DNA from 2 places in the Pseudomonas sp. G3-19 genome. Region 2 is predicted to be linked to the other one. Evidence: predicted binding sites of a transcription regulator. Region 2 holds the regulator's gene; the other holds the start of a gene.
What was found. Region 2 encodes sigma-54, which starts transcription at its own class of promoters, with help from an activator protein. Its sites were predicted from a motif close to ANTGGCATNNANNTTGCTNT; they were not measured.
Positions count from the first base shown of each region.

Region 1: a site for sigma-54 is predicted at 2,882-2,901, ahead of flgB (flagellar basal body rod protein FlgB). Genes of this name have one in related genera too.

Region 1 covers NZ_JBMPIQ010000003.1:2,585,813-2,593,649, reverse strand. The annotation lists gene flgA (flagellar basal body P-ring formation chaperone FlgA) at 1-687, opposite strand, end outside; gene ACOYXI_RS11945 (chemotaxis protein CheV) at 770-1,702, shown strand; gene cheR (protein-glutamate O-methyltransferase CheR) at 1,749-2,576, shown strand; gene flgB (flagellar basal body rod protein FlgB) at 2,942-3,349, shown strand; gene flgC (flagellar basal body rod protein FlgC) at 3,353-3,796, shown strand; gene flgD (flagellar hook assembly protein FlgD) at 3,812-4,540, shown strand; gene flgE (flagellar hook protein FlgE) at 4,571-5,887, shown strand; gene ACOYXI_RS11915 (ribonucleoside-diphosphate reductase subunit alpha) at 6,550-7,837, opposite strand, start outside.
Region 2 covers NZ_JBMPIQ010000003.1:5,222,164-5,230,000, reverse strand. The annotation lists gene ACOYXI_RS23755 (KdsC family phosphatase) at 1-340, shown strand, start outside; gene lptC (LPS export ABC transporter periplasmic protein LptC) at 349-921, shown strand; gene lptA (lipopolysaccharide transport periplasmic protein LptA) at 908-1,453, shown strand; gene lptB (LPS export ABC transporter ATP-binding protein) at 1,453-2,178, shown strand; gene ACOYXI_RS23735 (RNA polymerase factor sigma-54) at 2,366-3,859, shown strand; gene hpf (ribosome hibernation-promoting factor, HPF/YfiA family) at 3,933-4,241, shown strand; gene ptsN (PTS IIA-like nitrogen regulatory protein PtsN) at 4,254-4,718, shown strand; gene rapZ (RNase adapter RapZ) at 4,721-5,578, shown strand; gene ACOYXI_RS23715 (HPr family phosphocarrier protein) at 5,594-5,869, shown strand; gene ACOYXI_RS23710 (ZIP family metal transporter) at 5,921-6,814, opposite strand; gene ACOYXI_RS23705 (superoxide dismutase) at 6,845-7,456, opposite strand; gene ACOYXI_RS23700 (hypothetical protein) at 7,458-7,837, opposite strand, start outside.

The DNA.
Region 1 (7,837 bases), 2.6 Mb from region 2:
CCGGATCTGTTCTTTCAAACCGCCATTGGCCAGGGCTTCGCCGGGCATGCGCACAGCGAGCGTACCGCTGCGGGCGATGATGACCACCTGATCACCCTTGCGCACCACTTCAGCCTGTTCCAGATGCACCAGGGTAATCACCTGATCGGCGACCGTTGGTCGGGTCAATTTCTGCCCGATGGCTTCATCCACCGACGTCAGGAAACCCTGATTGATCTGGCTGATGTCGCGTTCACGCAAGGTCACATCCTGCGGCTCGATAATTCCGGCGCGTTTCAGCGGGCGGGTGGTGGTGACAATCTCGCGAAACAGGCGGACTTGAGCGGGCACGAACACCGTCCACGGCGAGCTTCCCTCGCACCGGACCTTGACCGTTACCCGGCCCAGCGGACGGGCCGGACTCTCCAGCGACGCTGTCAATTCCTTGTCGCACATAGGCATGCGCATACGCGGGTCGAGCTGGTTGACCTCGATTTCGTAGCGGCCTTCCGTTTGACTGGTAGCCAGATAGTCTTCTACGGTGAACTCAAGAAAGCCTTGGGTGACGCCGATAAGCATGTCAGGCAAGGTAACCGTATCAGCACCGGCAGGGCTGCCAGCGAAGAAGAAGCAGACGGCAGACACCGCGCACAGCGCTTTGCGGGTGCGGGAGGTCAGGCGTCGGAAAAATGTCGTTTGAGCGTTCATACGAGTTAAAAAGCAAGCGCCGTGCCGTTTAGCAATGAATGTGCGTCGCAACAACACTTGGCGTTGGTGTAGGAGTCTGGGCATGGCTGGTGTAATGGATTCGGTGAACCAGCGCACGCAACTGGTAGGGCAGAATCGCCTGGAGCTGTTGTTGTTCCGTCTTGACGGTCAGCAGCTCTACGGCATCAACGTGTTCAAGGTGCGGGAAGTGCTGCAATGCCCGTCGCTGACGTTGATGCCCAAGTCCAGTCCTGTCGTGTGCGGGGTGGCGAATATCCGGGGGGCGACCATTCCGATCCTTGATCTGGCAATGGCGACCGGTTCCGGGGCGTTGAAAGACAAGAACAGTCCGTTCGTGATCATCACGGAGTACAACACCAAGACCCAGGGTTTCCTGGTTCGCTCGGTGGAGCGCATCGTCAACATGAACTGGGAAGAGATCCATCCGCCGCCCAAGGGCACGGGGCGCGATCACTACCTGACGGCTGTGACTCGGGTCGACAATCAGTTAGTCGAAATCATCGATGTCGAGAAGGTGCTGGCGGAAGTGGCGCCGACGCCCGAGGCGATTTCGGTCGGTGTGGTCGATGTTGAGACCCAGAGCAAGGCGTTGTCGCTGCGGGTGCTGACGGTCGATGACTCGTCGGTGGCGCGCAAGCAGGTCACGCGTTGCCTGCAGACGATCGGGGTTGAAGTGGTGGCGCTGAACGACGGCAAGCAGGCGCTGGATTACCTGCGCAAGCTGGTCGAAGAGGGCAAGAAGCCGGAAGAAGAGTTCCTGATGATGATTTCCGACATCGAGATGCCGGAGATGGACGGGTACACCCTGACGGCGGAGATCCGCAGCGACCCGCGCATGCAAAAGCTTCATATCATCCTGCATACTTCGTTGTCGGGGGTATTCAATCAGGCGATGGTCAAGAAAGTCGGTGCCGATGACTTCCTGGCCAAATTCCGTCCTGATGACCTGGCATCCCGGGTAGTCGACCGGATCAAAGCAGCAGATATCAGCTAGGGACCTTTTGTCTCTGGCGGTCAACACGATTTAAGAGGCGGCATCATTGTCTACGGGTAATTTGGATTTCGAACAATTCCGGGTCTTCCTGGAAAAAGCCTGTGGCATTTTGCTCGGTGAAAACAAGCAGTACCTGGTCTCGAGCCGTCTCAACAAACTGATGGAGCAGCAAGGCATCAAGTCCCTGGGTGAGCTGGTACAGCGCATCCAGACCCAGCCGCGCAGCGGTTTGCGCGAGCAGGTGGTCGATGCCATGACGACCAACGAAACCCTGTGGTTTCGGGACACCTATCCGTTTGAAGTCTTGAAGAACAAGGTGCTGCCCGAGGCAATCAAGGCCAGTCCCAACCAGCGTCTGCGGATCTGGTCGGCGGCGTGCTCGTCGGGTCAGGAACCGTATTCGCTGTCGATGTCGATCGATGAGTTCGAGCGCAGCAACCTCGGTCAGTTGAAGATGGGCGTGCAGATTGTTGCCACGGACTTGTCCGGCAGCATGCTGACCAACTGCAAGACCGGCGAGTACGACAGCCTGGCGATCGGTCGCGGTTTGTCCGCCGATCGTCTGCAGCGCTACTTCGACCCGAAAGGGCCGGGGCGCTGGGTGATCAAGGCGCCGATCAAGAACCGGGTGGAATTCCGTTCGTTCAACCTGCTCGACAGCTACGCGAGTCTGGGCAAGTTCGACATCGTGTTCTGCCGCAACGTGCTGATCTACTTCTCCGCCGAGGTGAAGAAAGACATCCTGTTGCGCATTCACAGCACGCTGAAGCCGGGCGGGTATCTGTTTCTTGGCGCGTCCGAAGCGCTGAACGGTCTGCCGGATCATTACCAGATGGTCCAGTGCAGCCCGGGGATCATTTACCAGGCGAAGTGATTGCATCGGCAACACGAGAAACGGGAGTCCTTGGGGGCTCCCGTTTTTTTGTGCCTGAATTATCTCCCTCACACGCCACAAAATCCCCTGTGGGAGCGGGCTTGCTCGCGAAGGCGGTGTGTCAGGAAAACAAATACTGACTTAGATGACGCTTTCGCGAGCAAGCCCGCTCCCACAGTTGTCCGGTGTCGGCGAGAGCACGCAAGCGGCAGAAAAGCGGCAGCCAGCGGAAACCGGTTGCCGCTTTTCTGGCATTGCCGCTTTGCCGGCTCCTCGCAAAGCCCCGGTTTACGGGGGTTGTTCTGTTTGGCACGGCGCTTGCTAAAGCTCAGGTACGAAAAACCGGTCACCCGAAGGTTCCCGACATGAGCATCAGCTTCGATAAAGCGCTCGGCATTCACGAAAAGGCATTGGGCTTCCGCGCCCAGCGTGCCGAAGTGCTGGCCAACAACATCGCCAACGCCGATACCCCGAACTACAAGGCTCGGGATCTGGACTTCTCCAAAGTGCTCGAAGCACAGACCCAGAAGAACGCCAACGGCACCATCGCCCTGAACATGACCAACAGCCGTCACATCGAAGCTGAAGGCCTGGGCAATGGCGACGAATCGCTGATGTATCGCACGCCGATGCAGCCTTCGATCGACCAGAACACCGTGGACGCTCAGCTTGAGCAGTCGAACTACGCGGAAAACGCGGTCGGCTTCCAGGCCAGCTTCACCCTGCTCAACAGCAAATTCAAAGGGCTGGTGTCAGCCCTGCGCGGAGAGTAATCCATGTCCCTGTCCAGCGTTTTCAACATTGCCGGCAGCGGCATGAGCGCACAAACCACGCGTCTGAACACCGTGGCTTCGAACATCGCCAACGCCGAAACCGTTTCGTCGAGCATTGACCAGACCTACCGCGCCCGTCACCCGGTGTTCGCCACCATGTTCCAGGGCGGCCAGAACAGTGGCAGCAACTCGCTGTTCCAGAGCCAGGACGCCGCAGGGCAGGGCGTGCAGGTACTTGGCGTGGTCGAAGACCAGAGCAATCTCGAAGCGCGTTACGAGCCGAACCATCCGGCCGCTGACGCCAAGGGCTACGTCTACTACCCGAACGTCAACGTGGTGGAAGAAATGGCTGACATGATTTCCGCGAGCCGTTCGTTCCAGACCAACGCCGAAATGATGAACACCGCCAAAACCATGATGCAGAAGGTACTGACCCTCGGTCAGTAATAAGGGGCGACGGCCATGAGTGTTACCGATACCACCAGCAGCCTGAGCATGAATGACATCCTGGCGAACTCCTCGAAGAAAACGAGCAGTTCGACCACCGGTGGCATTGCTTCGGCCACCAACAGCGCCACTGGCGGCAAAGCCCTGGGCAAGGATGCGTTCCTGCAACTGCTGGTCACCCAGCTGAAAAACCAGAACCCGCTTGATCCGCAGGACAACAGCGCTTTCGTAGCGCAGTTGGCGCAGTTCAGCAGCCTTGAGGGCATCACCACCCTCAACAGCACCGTCAGTTCGCTGGCCGGCAACTACAGCTCCTCGCAAGCCCTGCAGGCGTCGTCGCTGGTTGGCCGTAACGTGATCGTGCAGACCAACACCGTGCAATTGGACGACCCAAGCAAAGGCATGACCGGTTCGGTCACCGTGCCGTCGTCGATTGCCGGTGGCACGGTCAGCATTACCGACAGCAGCGGCACGGTGGTTCGCACCATCGATCTGGGCAGTCGCGCCGCAGGCAGCGCGAGCTTCACCTGGGACGGCAAGGACAAGGACGGCAATCTGGTGAAGACCGGTACCTATACCGTCAAAGCCAACGCCTCGATCAATGGCACCGCGACCGATATGGCGACCTACCTGCCAGCCACGGTCAACAGCGTGACCATCAGCCAGACCGGTGGCGAGCTGATGCTCAACCTGTCCGGCAAGGGCACCGTCGCCCTGTCCAAAGTACAAACCATTGGTATATAGAGCCGACTAACCGGCACAAAGGAGTGGAATATGTCTTTCAATATCGGCCTTAGCGGTCTCTATGCAGCCAACAAACAACTGGACGTGACCGGCAACAACATCGCCAACGTCGCGACCGCCGGTTTCAAATCGTCCCGTGCAGAATTCGAAGACGTTTACTCGTCGACCCGTCTGGGCAGTGGCAGCAAGGTCATCGGTAACGGTGTACGCCTGGCCAACGTTTCTCAGCAGTTCACCCAGGGTGACATCAACAACACCGGTAACGTGCTGGACATGGGTATCAACGGTTCCGGTTTCTTCACCATGAGCAACAACGGTTCGGTTTCCTATACCCGTGCCGGTACCTTCAAGGTCGACAACGCTGGTTACATCACCAACACCGACTACACCTCGCGCCTGCAGGGTTACGGTGTGGATGCCAACGGCAAGATCATCAATGGTGTGCTGACTGACCTGAAGATCGACACTTCCAACCTGGCGCCGAAGTCCACCTCGCTGGTGACCTCGACCATCAACCTGGACTCGACCGCTCCAGTAATCGACGACACAGTGCCCGCCGGCAAGTTCGATCCGAACAACCTCGCGACCTACACCAAATCGTTCAGCACGCCGATCTATGACAGTCAGGGCAACATGCACCCGATGGATCAGTACGTGGTCAAGACCGGTGCCAACACCTGGAAGGTCTACACCCTGGTAGACGGTCGTAATCCGGACGCTACCGGTAGCGATCCGAAGGTCACCGCGCCGACACCTTCGACCATGACGTTTGACTCCGCTGGCAAGCTGACTCAGGTCAGCACTCTGCCGGGTCCGGTGATCAGCAGTGACCTCAAGCTCAGTGGCTGGGTCCCGGGTAATGTGATCAACGGTACATTCAAGCCTAATGGTGCAGCCGCGAACCCGGCAGGCATCACCATTTCGATGGCTCAGACCACCCAGTACAACGCCGATACCGCCCGTTCGATCCCGACTCAGGATGGTTACGCCACTGGCCAGATCACCAACCTGACCATTGATGGCACCGGTACCCTGTTCGCCAACTTCAGCAACAACCAGAGCAAGGCCATCGGCCAGGTTGCGCTGGCCAGCTTCACCAACGAACAGGGCCTGCAGGCTATCGGTGGTACCAGCTGGAAAGAGACCTTCGCTTCCGGTATTCCGGGCTACGACGCGCCGAAAACCGGGACCTTGGGTGAGGTGGTATCCAACTCGCTGGAAGAGTCGAACGTTAACCTGACCAACGAGCTGGTGGACCTGATCAAGGGCCAGAGCAACTATCAGGCGAACGCCAAGACCATTTCGACCCAGAGCACCATCATGCAAACCATCATTCAGATGACCTGATTGCGGTTTCTGGTTGTGCAAGGGAGCCCCTCTTTTTGAGGGGCTTTTTTGTGGGCTATTGTTTTGTGGGCTTATCCGTTGCTGCGGTAACGGCTACTTAGGGTTTCGCCCTTACGGCGAGTCACTTTTGCAGACGCCCAAAAGTAACCAAAACGCTTCAGCCCCAACGTTCGGCCCTCGCCGTGGCTCGGGTTCCTTCGCTCCGGGATCGATCCGGGCGCATCGCCTCCGGTTTGCTTCGCTGCACCTCCTCTCGCTGTGTTTGGCTTCGCCAAACGGTCGCTTCGCTCCCACCCCCGGATAAATCCCTCCACTCAGCCTGCCGACGGGACCGGTACGGCAAAATCAAAAGCTTTCGGCGAGCTGACACTCGGCCATTGAGTGGTGAAAAGCATGCGCTTGGCTTTTGCTCTTCTGTGGAAGCCAGCCTGCTGGCGATGGCGGCCTGCCAGATGTACTCATCCTCTGGAGCTGCCGAAGGCTGCAATCTTTTGATCTGTGGCAGCAGCACTAAAGATCAAAAGATCGCAGCCTCGTTGCACTCGACAGCTCCTACAGTTAAATGGCAGACAAAAGAAAACCCCCGACAAACCAGAAGTCTGTCGGGGGTTTTCTTTTGCCTGGAAGCATCAGGCGTCTCGCGACGCCTGACCCGGCTCAGCTTATTGGCAAGCTTCGCAATCCGGCTCGTCGATCGCGCAAGCCTTTGGCACTGGCGCTGGGCCGGCCGGAGCTGCCAGAACCGAATCGTCGCCGTGGTTGCCGCCGCTGGAAACAGCGTTCAGCTTGCCGGTGTTGATGGTCGACTTCTCGGTGCTGGTCGCAGCCAGGGCACGGAGGTAGTAAGTGGTTTTCAGACCACGGTACCAGGCCATGCGGTAGGTCACGTCGAGCTTCTTGCCCGAGGCACCGGCGATGTACAGGTTCAGCGACTGGGCCTGGTCGATCCACTTCTGACGACGGCTTGCCGCGTCAACGATCCACTTGGTGTCCACTTCGAACGCGGTCGCGTAGAGCTCTTTGAGTTCTTGCGGGATGCGCTCGATCTGCTGAACCGAACCGTCGTAGTACTTCAGGTCGTTGATCATGACCGAGTCCCACAGACCGCGAGCCTTGAGGTCGCGAACCAGGTACGGGTTGATCACGGTGAATTCGCCCGACAGGTTCGATTTCACATACAGGTTCTGGTAGGTCGGTTCGATCGACTGCGATACGCCGGTGATGTTGGCGATGGTTGCGGTCGGTGCGATGGCCATGATGTTGGAGTTACGAATGCCTTTCTGTACACGGGCGCGAACCGGTGCCCAGTCCAGGGTTTCGTTCAGGTCAACGTCGATGTACTTCTGGCCACGTTGCTCGATCAGGATCTGTTGCGAATCCAGTGGCAGGATGCCTTTGGACCACAGCGAACCGTTGAAGGTCTCGTAAGCACCACGCTCGTCGGCCAGGTCGCAGGACGCCTGGATCGCGTAGTAGCTGACCGCTTCCATCGACTTGTCGGCGAACTCGACGGCAGCGTCGGAACCGTAAGGGATGTGCTGCAGGTACAGCGCGTCCTGGAAGCCCATGATGCCCAGACCGACCGGACGGTGGCGGAAGTTGGAGTTCTTCGCTTGCGGCACCGAGTAGTAGTTGATATCGATCACGTTGTCGAGCATGCGCACGGCGGTGTTCACGGTGCGTTGCAGCTTGGCGGTGTCCAGCTTGCCGTCGACGATGTGGTTCGGCAGGTTGATCGAGCCCAGGTTGCAAACGGCGATCTCGTCCTTGTTGGTGTTCAAGGTGATCTCGGTGCACAGGTTCGAGCTGTGAACCACGCCGACGTGCTGCTGCGGGCTACGCAGGTTGCACGGATCCTTGAAAGTCAGCCATGGGTGGCCGGTTTCGAACAGCATGGAGAGCATTTTGCGCCACAGGTCTTTGGCCTGGATGGTCTTGAACAGCTTGACC
Region 2 (7,837 bases):
TGGCCGCAAGACCCCGGTGGTTGAACGCCGGGCGAAGAACCTCGGTATCCCGCACCTGTTTCAGGGTCGCGAAGACAAATTGGTGGTTCTGGACGGCCTGCTGGCGCAACTGGGCCTAAGCTATGAACAGGTCGCCTACCTGGGTGACGACCTGCCTGACTTGCCGGTGATCCGCCGCGTAGGGCTGGGCATGGCCGTTGCCAATGCTGCCGACTTCGTGCGCGAACACGCCCATGGCGTCACTCGGGCCCGCGGTGGCGAAGGTGCCGCCCGCGAATTCTGCGAATTGATCCTGCGCGCCCAGGGCCGCCTCGATGCGGCCAACGCCGCGTACCTGTGAGCCAAATCATGTTTAGCAAAAAATTTCGCAACTTCCTGCTGTTCGGCTGCATCGCTGCGATGTTTGCGGCGGTCGGCTACTGGAACATCAGTCCGGAACGTTTCCTCGACAAGCCTGTGGCCAAGGTCGAAGACACTGCCATCGACTGGTACGCCACCAATACGCATACCCTGCAATATCTGCCGGACGGCAAAGTGCAGTACGAAATGACGTCGGACAAGGCCGAACACCTGAAAGCGACGGATGTGACTCTGGTTACCAAACCCGACCTCAACATGTATCGCGGCACCGAGTTTCCGTGGCACGTGACCAGCGAACGCGGCGAAGTGAATCCGGACGGAACGCAGGTAGAATTGATCGACTCGGTACGCATCAAGCGCACCGATGAAAAGAAACGCGACACCCTGATCACCAGCACACGCATGACGGTGTTCCCTCAGCAGCAATATGCGCAGACCGAGCAACCCGTTAGAATCGACGGCGCTGGCGGTGTATCGACTGGCGTGGGAATGAAGGCGTATTTGAAGGAAAGCAGGATACACCTGCAATCGAACGTAAGAGGACAGTATGAGGCTCGTTAAAACCCTCCCTATTTTGCTCAGTCTGGGCGCAGCACTGGGAAGCGTGAGCGCCTGGGCTCTGCCGAACGATCAGCAGCAACCTATCCGCATTCAGGCCGACGACGCCCAGCTGGACGACAAGAACGGCATCGCCACCTATAAAGGTGATGTGATCATCACCCAGGGCTCGATGATCGTTAAGGGCAATACGGTGACCATCACCCGTACTCCGACCGGCGATATCGACGTGGTGACCTCGGTGGGCAACCTTGCCTACTTCGAGCAACTGCAAACCCAGGGTGACGCCAAGCCTGTTCAGGGCTGGGGCGTGACGATTCAGTACCACGCCGCGCAAAACCGCGTCGTGCTGATCGACAAGGCCAAGGTTGTCGACAAGGACAACAACACCACTCAGGGCGAGAAAATCGTCTATGACACGGTGAAGAAACTGGCCAGTGCCGGTCGCGCTACCGGCAGCAAAGTCACCGAAGCGCGTCCGCGTATCGACATGGTGATCCAGCCGAAGAAGAAAACCGACGAGAAAACCCAGTAATGGCAACTCTGAAAGCTCAACACCTGGCCAAGGCCTATAAAAGCCGCCAGGTTGTGCGCGACGTCAGCCTGTCGATCGACAGCGGCCAGATCGTTGGCCTGCTCGGCCCGAACGGTGCCGGCAAGACCACCTGTTTCTACATGATCGTCGGCCTTGTGCAGGCCGATCAGGGTCGCGTGCTGATCGATGATCTGGACGTCAGCCATCAGCCGATGCACGGCCGCGCCAAGGCCGGTATCGGCTATCTGCCGCAAGAAGCGTCGATCTTCCGCAAACTGTCGGTGGCCGATAACATCATGGCCATCCTCGAAACCCGCACGGAACTCGACAAGGCCGGTCGTCGCAAGGAACTGGAAAGCCTACTGCAGGAATTCCACATCAGCCACATCCGCGACAACCTCGGCATGAGCCTGTCCGGTGGTGAACGCCGCCGGGTGGAAATCGCCCGCGCCCTGGCGACCGCACCGAAATTCATCCTGCTCGACGAGCCGTTCGCCGGTGTCGACCCGATTTCGGTCGGCGACATCAAGCAGATCATCCATCACCTCAAGGCCAAGGGCATCGGTGTTCTTATCACCGACCACAACGTGCGTGAGACCCTGGATATCTGCGAAACCGCCTACATCGTCAACGACGGTCAACTGATCGCGGAAGGCGATGCGGCGACCATCCTTGCCAACGATCTGGTGAAGGAAGTGTACCTGGGCCACGAGTTCCGCCTGTAAGCACCAAGGCACTTGGCCAGCCTCCGGGTGCTGTATCGATGAAGCAGGCTTTTTATACGCTTTTATTGTTACAGCGCTCTAGGCAAACACGACAGTTTCAGGCATATAATTTGCTTAAGTTTGGCGCTCCGGCGCCCTGTAGTGGATGGCGCATGCGCGCCGGCGAATAAGGTGTTAAGCCCCTGCCATGAAACCATCGCTAGTCTTGAGAATGGGCCAGCAGCTGACGATGACACCGCAGCTGCAACAGGCCATCCGCCTGCTCCAATTGTCGACCCTGGACCTGCAACAGGAAATCCAGGAGGCCCTGGAATCCAATCCGATGCTCGAACGCCAGGAAGAAGGCGACGACTTCGACAATACCGATCCTTTGGCCGACAACGCCGAACAAAAACCCAACACCGACATTCAGGAACCGTCCTATCAGGAAGCCGCCCCGACGGTGGACAATCTGGAAGATGGCGAATGGAACGAGCGCATTCCTAACGAACTGCCCGTTGATACCGCCTGGGAAGACGTCTACCAGACCAGCGCCAGCAGCCTGCCCAGCAGCGATGACGACGAGTGGGACTTCACCACCCGCACGTCCGCCGGCGAAAGCCTGCAAAGCCATCTGCTGTGGCAATTGAACCTGGCGCCGATGTCCGACACCGACCGCCTGATCGCCGTGACCCTGATCGATTGCATCAACAATCAGGGCTACCTGGACGAAACCCTCGAAGAAATTCTCGACGCCTTTGATCCGGAGCTCGACATCGAGCTGGACGAGATCGAAGCCGTTCTGCACCGCATTCAGCAGTTCGAACCGGCCGGTATCGGCGCGCGCAACCTCGGCGAATGCCTGCTGCTGCAACTGCGTCAGCTCCCGGCCAAGACCCCGTGGCTCAACGAAGCCAAACGTCTGGTCAGCGATTACATCGATCTGCTCGGCAGTCGCGACTACAGCCAGTTGATGCGGCGTATGAAGCTCAAGGAAGACGAGTTGCGTCAGGTCATCGAACTGGTGCAAAGCCTCAATCCGCGTCCGGGCTCGCAGATCGAATCGACCGAAGCCGAGTACGTGGTGCCCGACGTCATTGTGCGCAAGGATAACGAACGCTGGCTGGTCGAGCTGAATCAGGAGTCAGTGCCCCGTCTGCGGGTTAACGCGCAGTACGCCGGTTTCGTCCGTCGCGCCGACACCAGCGCCGACAACACCTTCATGCGCAACCAGTTGCAAGAGGCACGCTGGTTCATCAAGAGCCTGCAAAGCCGCAACGAAACCCTGATGAAGGTGGCCACCCAGATCGTCGAGCATCAGCGCGGCTTCCTGGAGTATGGCGATGAAGCCATGAAGCCGTTGGTCCTGCATGACATCGCCGAGGCGGTCGGCATGCACGAATCGACGATTTCCCGGGTCACCACGCAGAAATTCATGCATACCCCGCGCGGTATTTATGAACTGAAATACTTTTTCTCCAGCCACGTCAGCACCTCCGAAGGCGGTGAATGCTCGTCGACGGCGATCCGCGCGATCATCAAAAAACTGGTTGCGGCGGAAAATCAGAAAAAGCCGTTGAGTGACAGCAAGATCGCTGGTTTACTGGAGGCACAAGGCATTCAGGTGGCTCGCCGCACCGTCGCCAAGTACCGCGAATCCCTCGGGATCGCGCCTTCGAGCGAACGCAAGCGGTTGATGTAAGCCACGTTACAGCGTTCCAGTGGCAGGCTCTTCGGCCTGCCGCTTTATGCACTGGCAACGAAGGAGAAGCTGTATGCAAGTCAACATCAGTGGACACCAACTGGAAGTGACCGAACCTCTGCGCACCTACATCAACGAGAAACTCGAACGATTGGAGCGCCATTTCGACAAGATCACCAACGTGCAAGTCACGATGTGCGTCGAAAAGCTCAAGCAGAAAATCGAAGCCACCTTGCATATACCCGGCAGCGAAGTGGTCGCTAACGCAGAAGATACTGACATGTACGCTGCGATCGACTCACTGACCGACAAGCTGGATCGCCAACTCAAAAAGCATAAGGAAAAGACCCAGAGCCTCCTTCAGGGCGCGACAGGTCGTTAACACTCCCAACCCATGATCCGACTTGAAAGTATCCTGACCCCCGGCCGTTCCCTGGTGAACGTGCCGGGCGGCAGTAAAAAGAAAGCCCTCGAACAGATTGCCAACCTCATCCATAAAGAAGTGCCGGATCTGGCCATGCAGGATGTTTTCGAGAGCCTGGTAGCCCGTGAGAAACTCGGATCCACCGGTTTCGGCAACGGCATCGCCATTCCCCACTGTCGCCTCAAAGGCTGCGAAGCGCCTATCAGCGCGTTGATGCACCTTGATGCCCCCATCGATTTCGATGCCATCGACGGCGCACCGGTCGACCTGCTGTTTGTACTGCTGGTCCCGGAAGCGGCCACCGATGCCCACCTGGAATTACTGCGCCAGATCGCCAGCATGCTCGATCGCAAGGAAGTGCGCGAAAAACTGCGCAGCGCACCGAGCAACGAAGCCTTGTATCAGGTCGTCCTGAGCGAGCAGAACGGTCATTAATCATGCGTTTGATCATCGTCAGCGGCCGCTCCGGCTCGGGTAAAAGTACCGCCCTGAATGTCCTTGAGGACAACGGCTACTACTGCATCGACAACCTGCCGGCCGGTCTGCTGCCGGAACTCGCCGAACGCGCCCTGATTCACACCGAACTGGCCCAGCCGCTGGTGGCCGTGTCGATCGATGCACGCAATCTGCCGAGCCACCTGTCGCGTTTCCCCGAACTGCTTGAAGAAGTCCGTGCCCGGCACATCCAGTGCGATGTGTTGTATCTGGATGCCGACGAAGAAACCCTGCTCAAGCGCTTCTCGGAAACCCGCCGGCGCCATCCGTTGAGCACTGCCAACCGCTCGCTGGCCGAAGCGATCGAAGATGAAACCGCCCTGCTCGGCCCGATCGCCGACCTGGCCGACCTCAAGGTCAACACCACCAATCTGAATCTGTACCAGTTGCGTGACACCATCAAGCTGCGACTGCTGAACCAGCCGGAACCGGGCACGGCGTTTCTGGTCGAGTCGTTCGGCTTCAAGCGCGGCATGCCGGTGGACGCGGATCTGGTGTTCGATGTGCGCTGCCTGCCCAATCCTTACTGGAAACCGGAACTGCGTGCACAATCGGGTCTCGACGCACCGGTCGCCGAGTACCTGGCTGCACAACCGGAGGTTGAGGAGATGTTTCAAGACATCTACGGCTACCTGTACAAATGGCTGCCACGCTTTGCCGCGAGTAATCGCGCCTATGTCACCATTGCCATTGGCTGCACCGGCGGGCATCACCGCTCCGTTTACCTGACCGAACGTCTGGGTCAGGCCCTGCAGAAAACCCTGAAGAACGTCCAGGTTCGCCACCGCGACCTCACTTAAAGGATTCACACCGCGATGCCTGCTCTGGAAATCGAAATCATCAATAAACTGGGCCTGCACGCCCGAGCGTCGGCCAAGTTCGTCGGGGTGGCGGGCCAGTTCCCGGATTGCACGATCAGAGTGGGTCGCACGCCAGAAACCACAGTGGATGGCAAAAGCATCATGGCGATGATGATGCTCGCCGCCGGCAAGGGTACGAAGATCTATCTGAGCACCGAAGGCCATCAGGAACAGGAAGCGCTGGATGCGCTGGTGGCGTTGATCAACAACTACTTCGATGAGGGTGGTTGATCGTTTAAAGATCAAAAGATCAAAAGATCGCAGGCTGCGATCTTTTGATATTCAACCCAACGCCGTATCCATCACCATCATCAGACAAAACCCGATCAGCAAGCCAAGACTGGCCAGCTTGTCATGACCATTGCGGCGCGATTCCGGAATGACTTCGTGCGTCACCACCAGCAACATAGCCCCCGCCGCCAGCGCCAGCCCCAACGGCAATAACAGCTCCGCCAGACTGACCAGCCAGGCACAGAGCAGTGCAAACACCGGCTCGACCAACCCTGAAGCCGCACCGATCAAGAACGCCCTGACCCGCGACATTCCCGCCCCCGCCAGTACCAGCGCAATCACCAATCCCTCTGGCACATCCTGCAAGGCGATGCCCATCGCCAGACTGTCGGCATCCGGCATGCCGCCGCCAGCGGACACCCCCACCGCCATGCCTTCCGGGATGTTGTGAGCAATGATGGCGAAGACGAACAGCCAGATGCGCGGCGGAATCACCGGGTGCTCGGGGGTACCGACGAGCATTTCCGGTGAGGCGCCGGACAGTTTCAGATCCACCAGATACAAACCGAATGCACCGAGCATGATGCCGAAGCAAATCAGCCCGCTGGCGGCCAACGGTGTCAGGCCCAGACTTTCGGCAGCAGCGATGCCCGGCACGATCAGCGAAAACGCAGTCGCCGCCAGCATCACGCCGGCGCCGAAACCCAGTAGCGTATCGCTGAGCCTCTGCGGCATACGCCGGATCACCAGCACCGGCACCGCGCCGAGCGCCGTGCCGAGGGCGCAGATCGCGCCGCCCTGCAATGCGCGTGACAATCGCGGCTGCAGATCCAGCCATTCCAGCCCGTGCACGGCCAGCAGGGTCATGCCCGCCAGCAGCAACAGCGACCCGACCGCGTAACGAAACATGCGCCCACCGCCAATCGCCAGTGTTTCAGTGCCCATAGTCAGCCCTGGATTGTTTTTATAGAAGACTTAAACCAGTGCAGCCTGGTAGCGCGCAGCAACTTCCGGCCAATTGATCACGTTGTAGAACGCGTTGATGTATTCCGGGCGACGGTTCTGATAACGCAGGTAATAGGCGTGTTCCCAAACATCCAGACCGAGAATCGGCGTGTTGCCGTTCATCAACGGGCTGTCCTGATTGCCGCTACTTTCCACGACCAGTTTTTTCTCCGGGGTCACGCTGAGCCAGGCCCAGCCGCTGCCGAAACGGGTCAACGCGGCTTTGGTGAAGGCTTCCTTGAAGCTGTCGAGGCCGCCCAGTTGCGCCTCGATGGCCTTGGCCAGCGCGCCGTCCGGCTTACCACCGCCGTTGGGCACCATGACTTCCCAGAACAGCGAATGGTTGGCATGCCCGCCACCCTGATTGATCACCGCCGCGCGGAGTTTTTCCGGCAACTGCTGAACGCTGGCGACCAGTTTTTCCACCGGCCATTCGGCGTACTCAGTGCCTTCGACGGCGGCATTGAGGTTGTTGATGTAGGTCTGGTGGTGCTTGGTGTAGTGGATCTCCATGGTTTGCGCATCGATGTGCGGTTCCAGGGCATCGTAGGCGTAAGGCAAGGCAGGCAAGGTAAAAGCCATTTCAGTGGACTCCATGGTGATGTGAGACTGAGGCGCGGCGTGCATTGCCGGTGTCCGGGTGCAGCAGGCGCTGGGTGCGCGGGTATTCGCCGTGTTCGCTGATGAAATTCAGCAGTTCGACGTAGGTCTTGCTGCTCTGGCGCAACGCCGCTTCCCGCAGGGCCGGACGCAGGCGCTCGTCCTGCATGGTCTGCAACAGCCGTTGATGAATCGCGCAGAGGTACTCGGCGCTCTCCTCCGGTTGATTCAGGCGCAGGTGCAGATCCGCCAGGTTGTGGTGGGAGACGACGCAGGCCGCCACCGCTTCGTCGGCATCGGCCCAGCGTTCGAATAGCACTTGCGCCAGGGCCAGGGCTTGCAGGTAAGCCTCGCGGGCGTCGA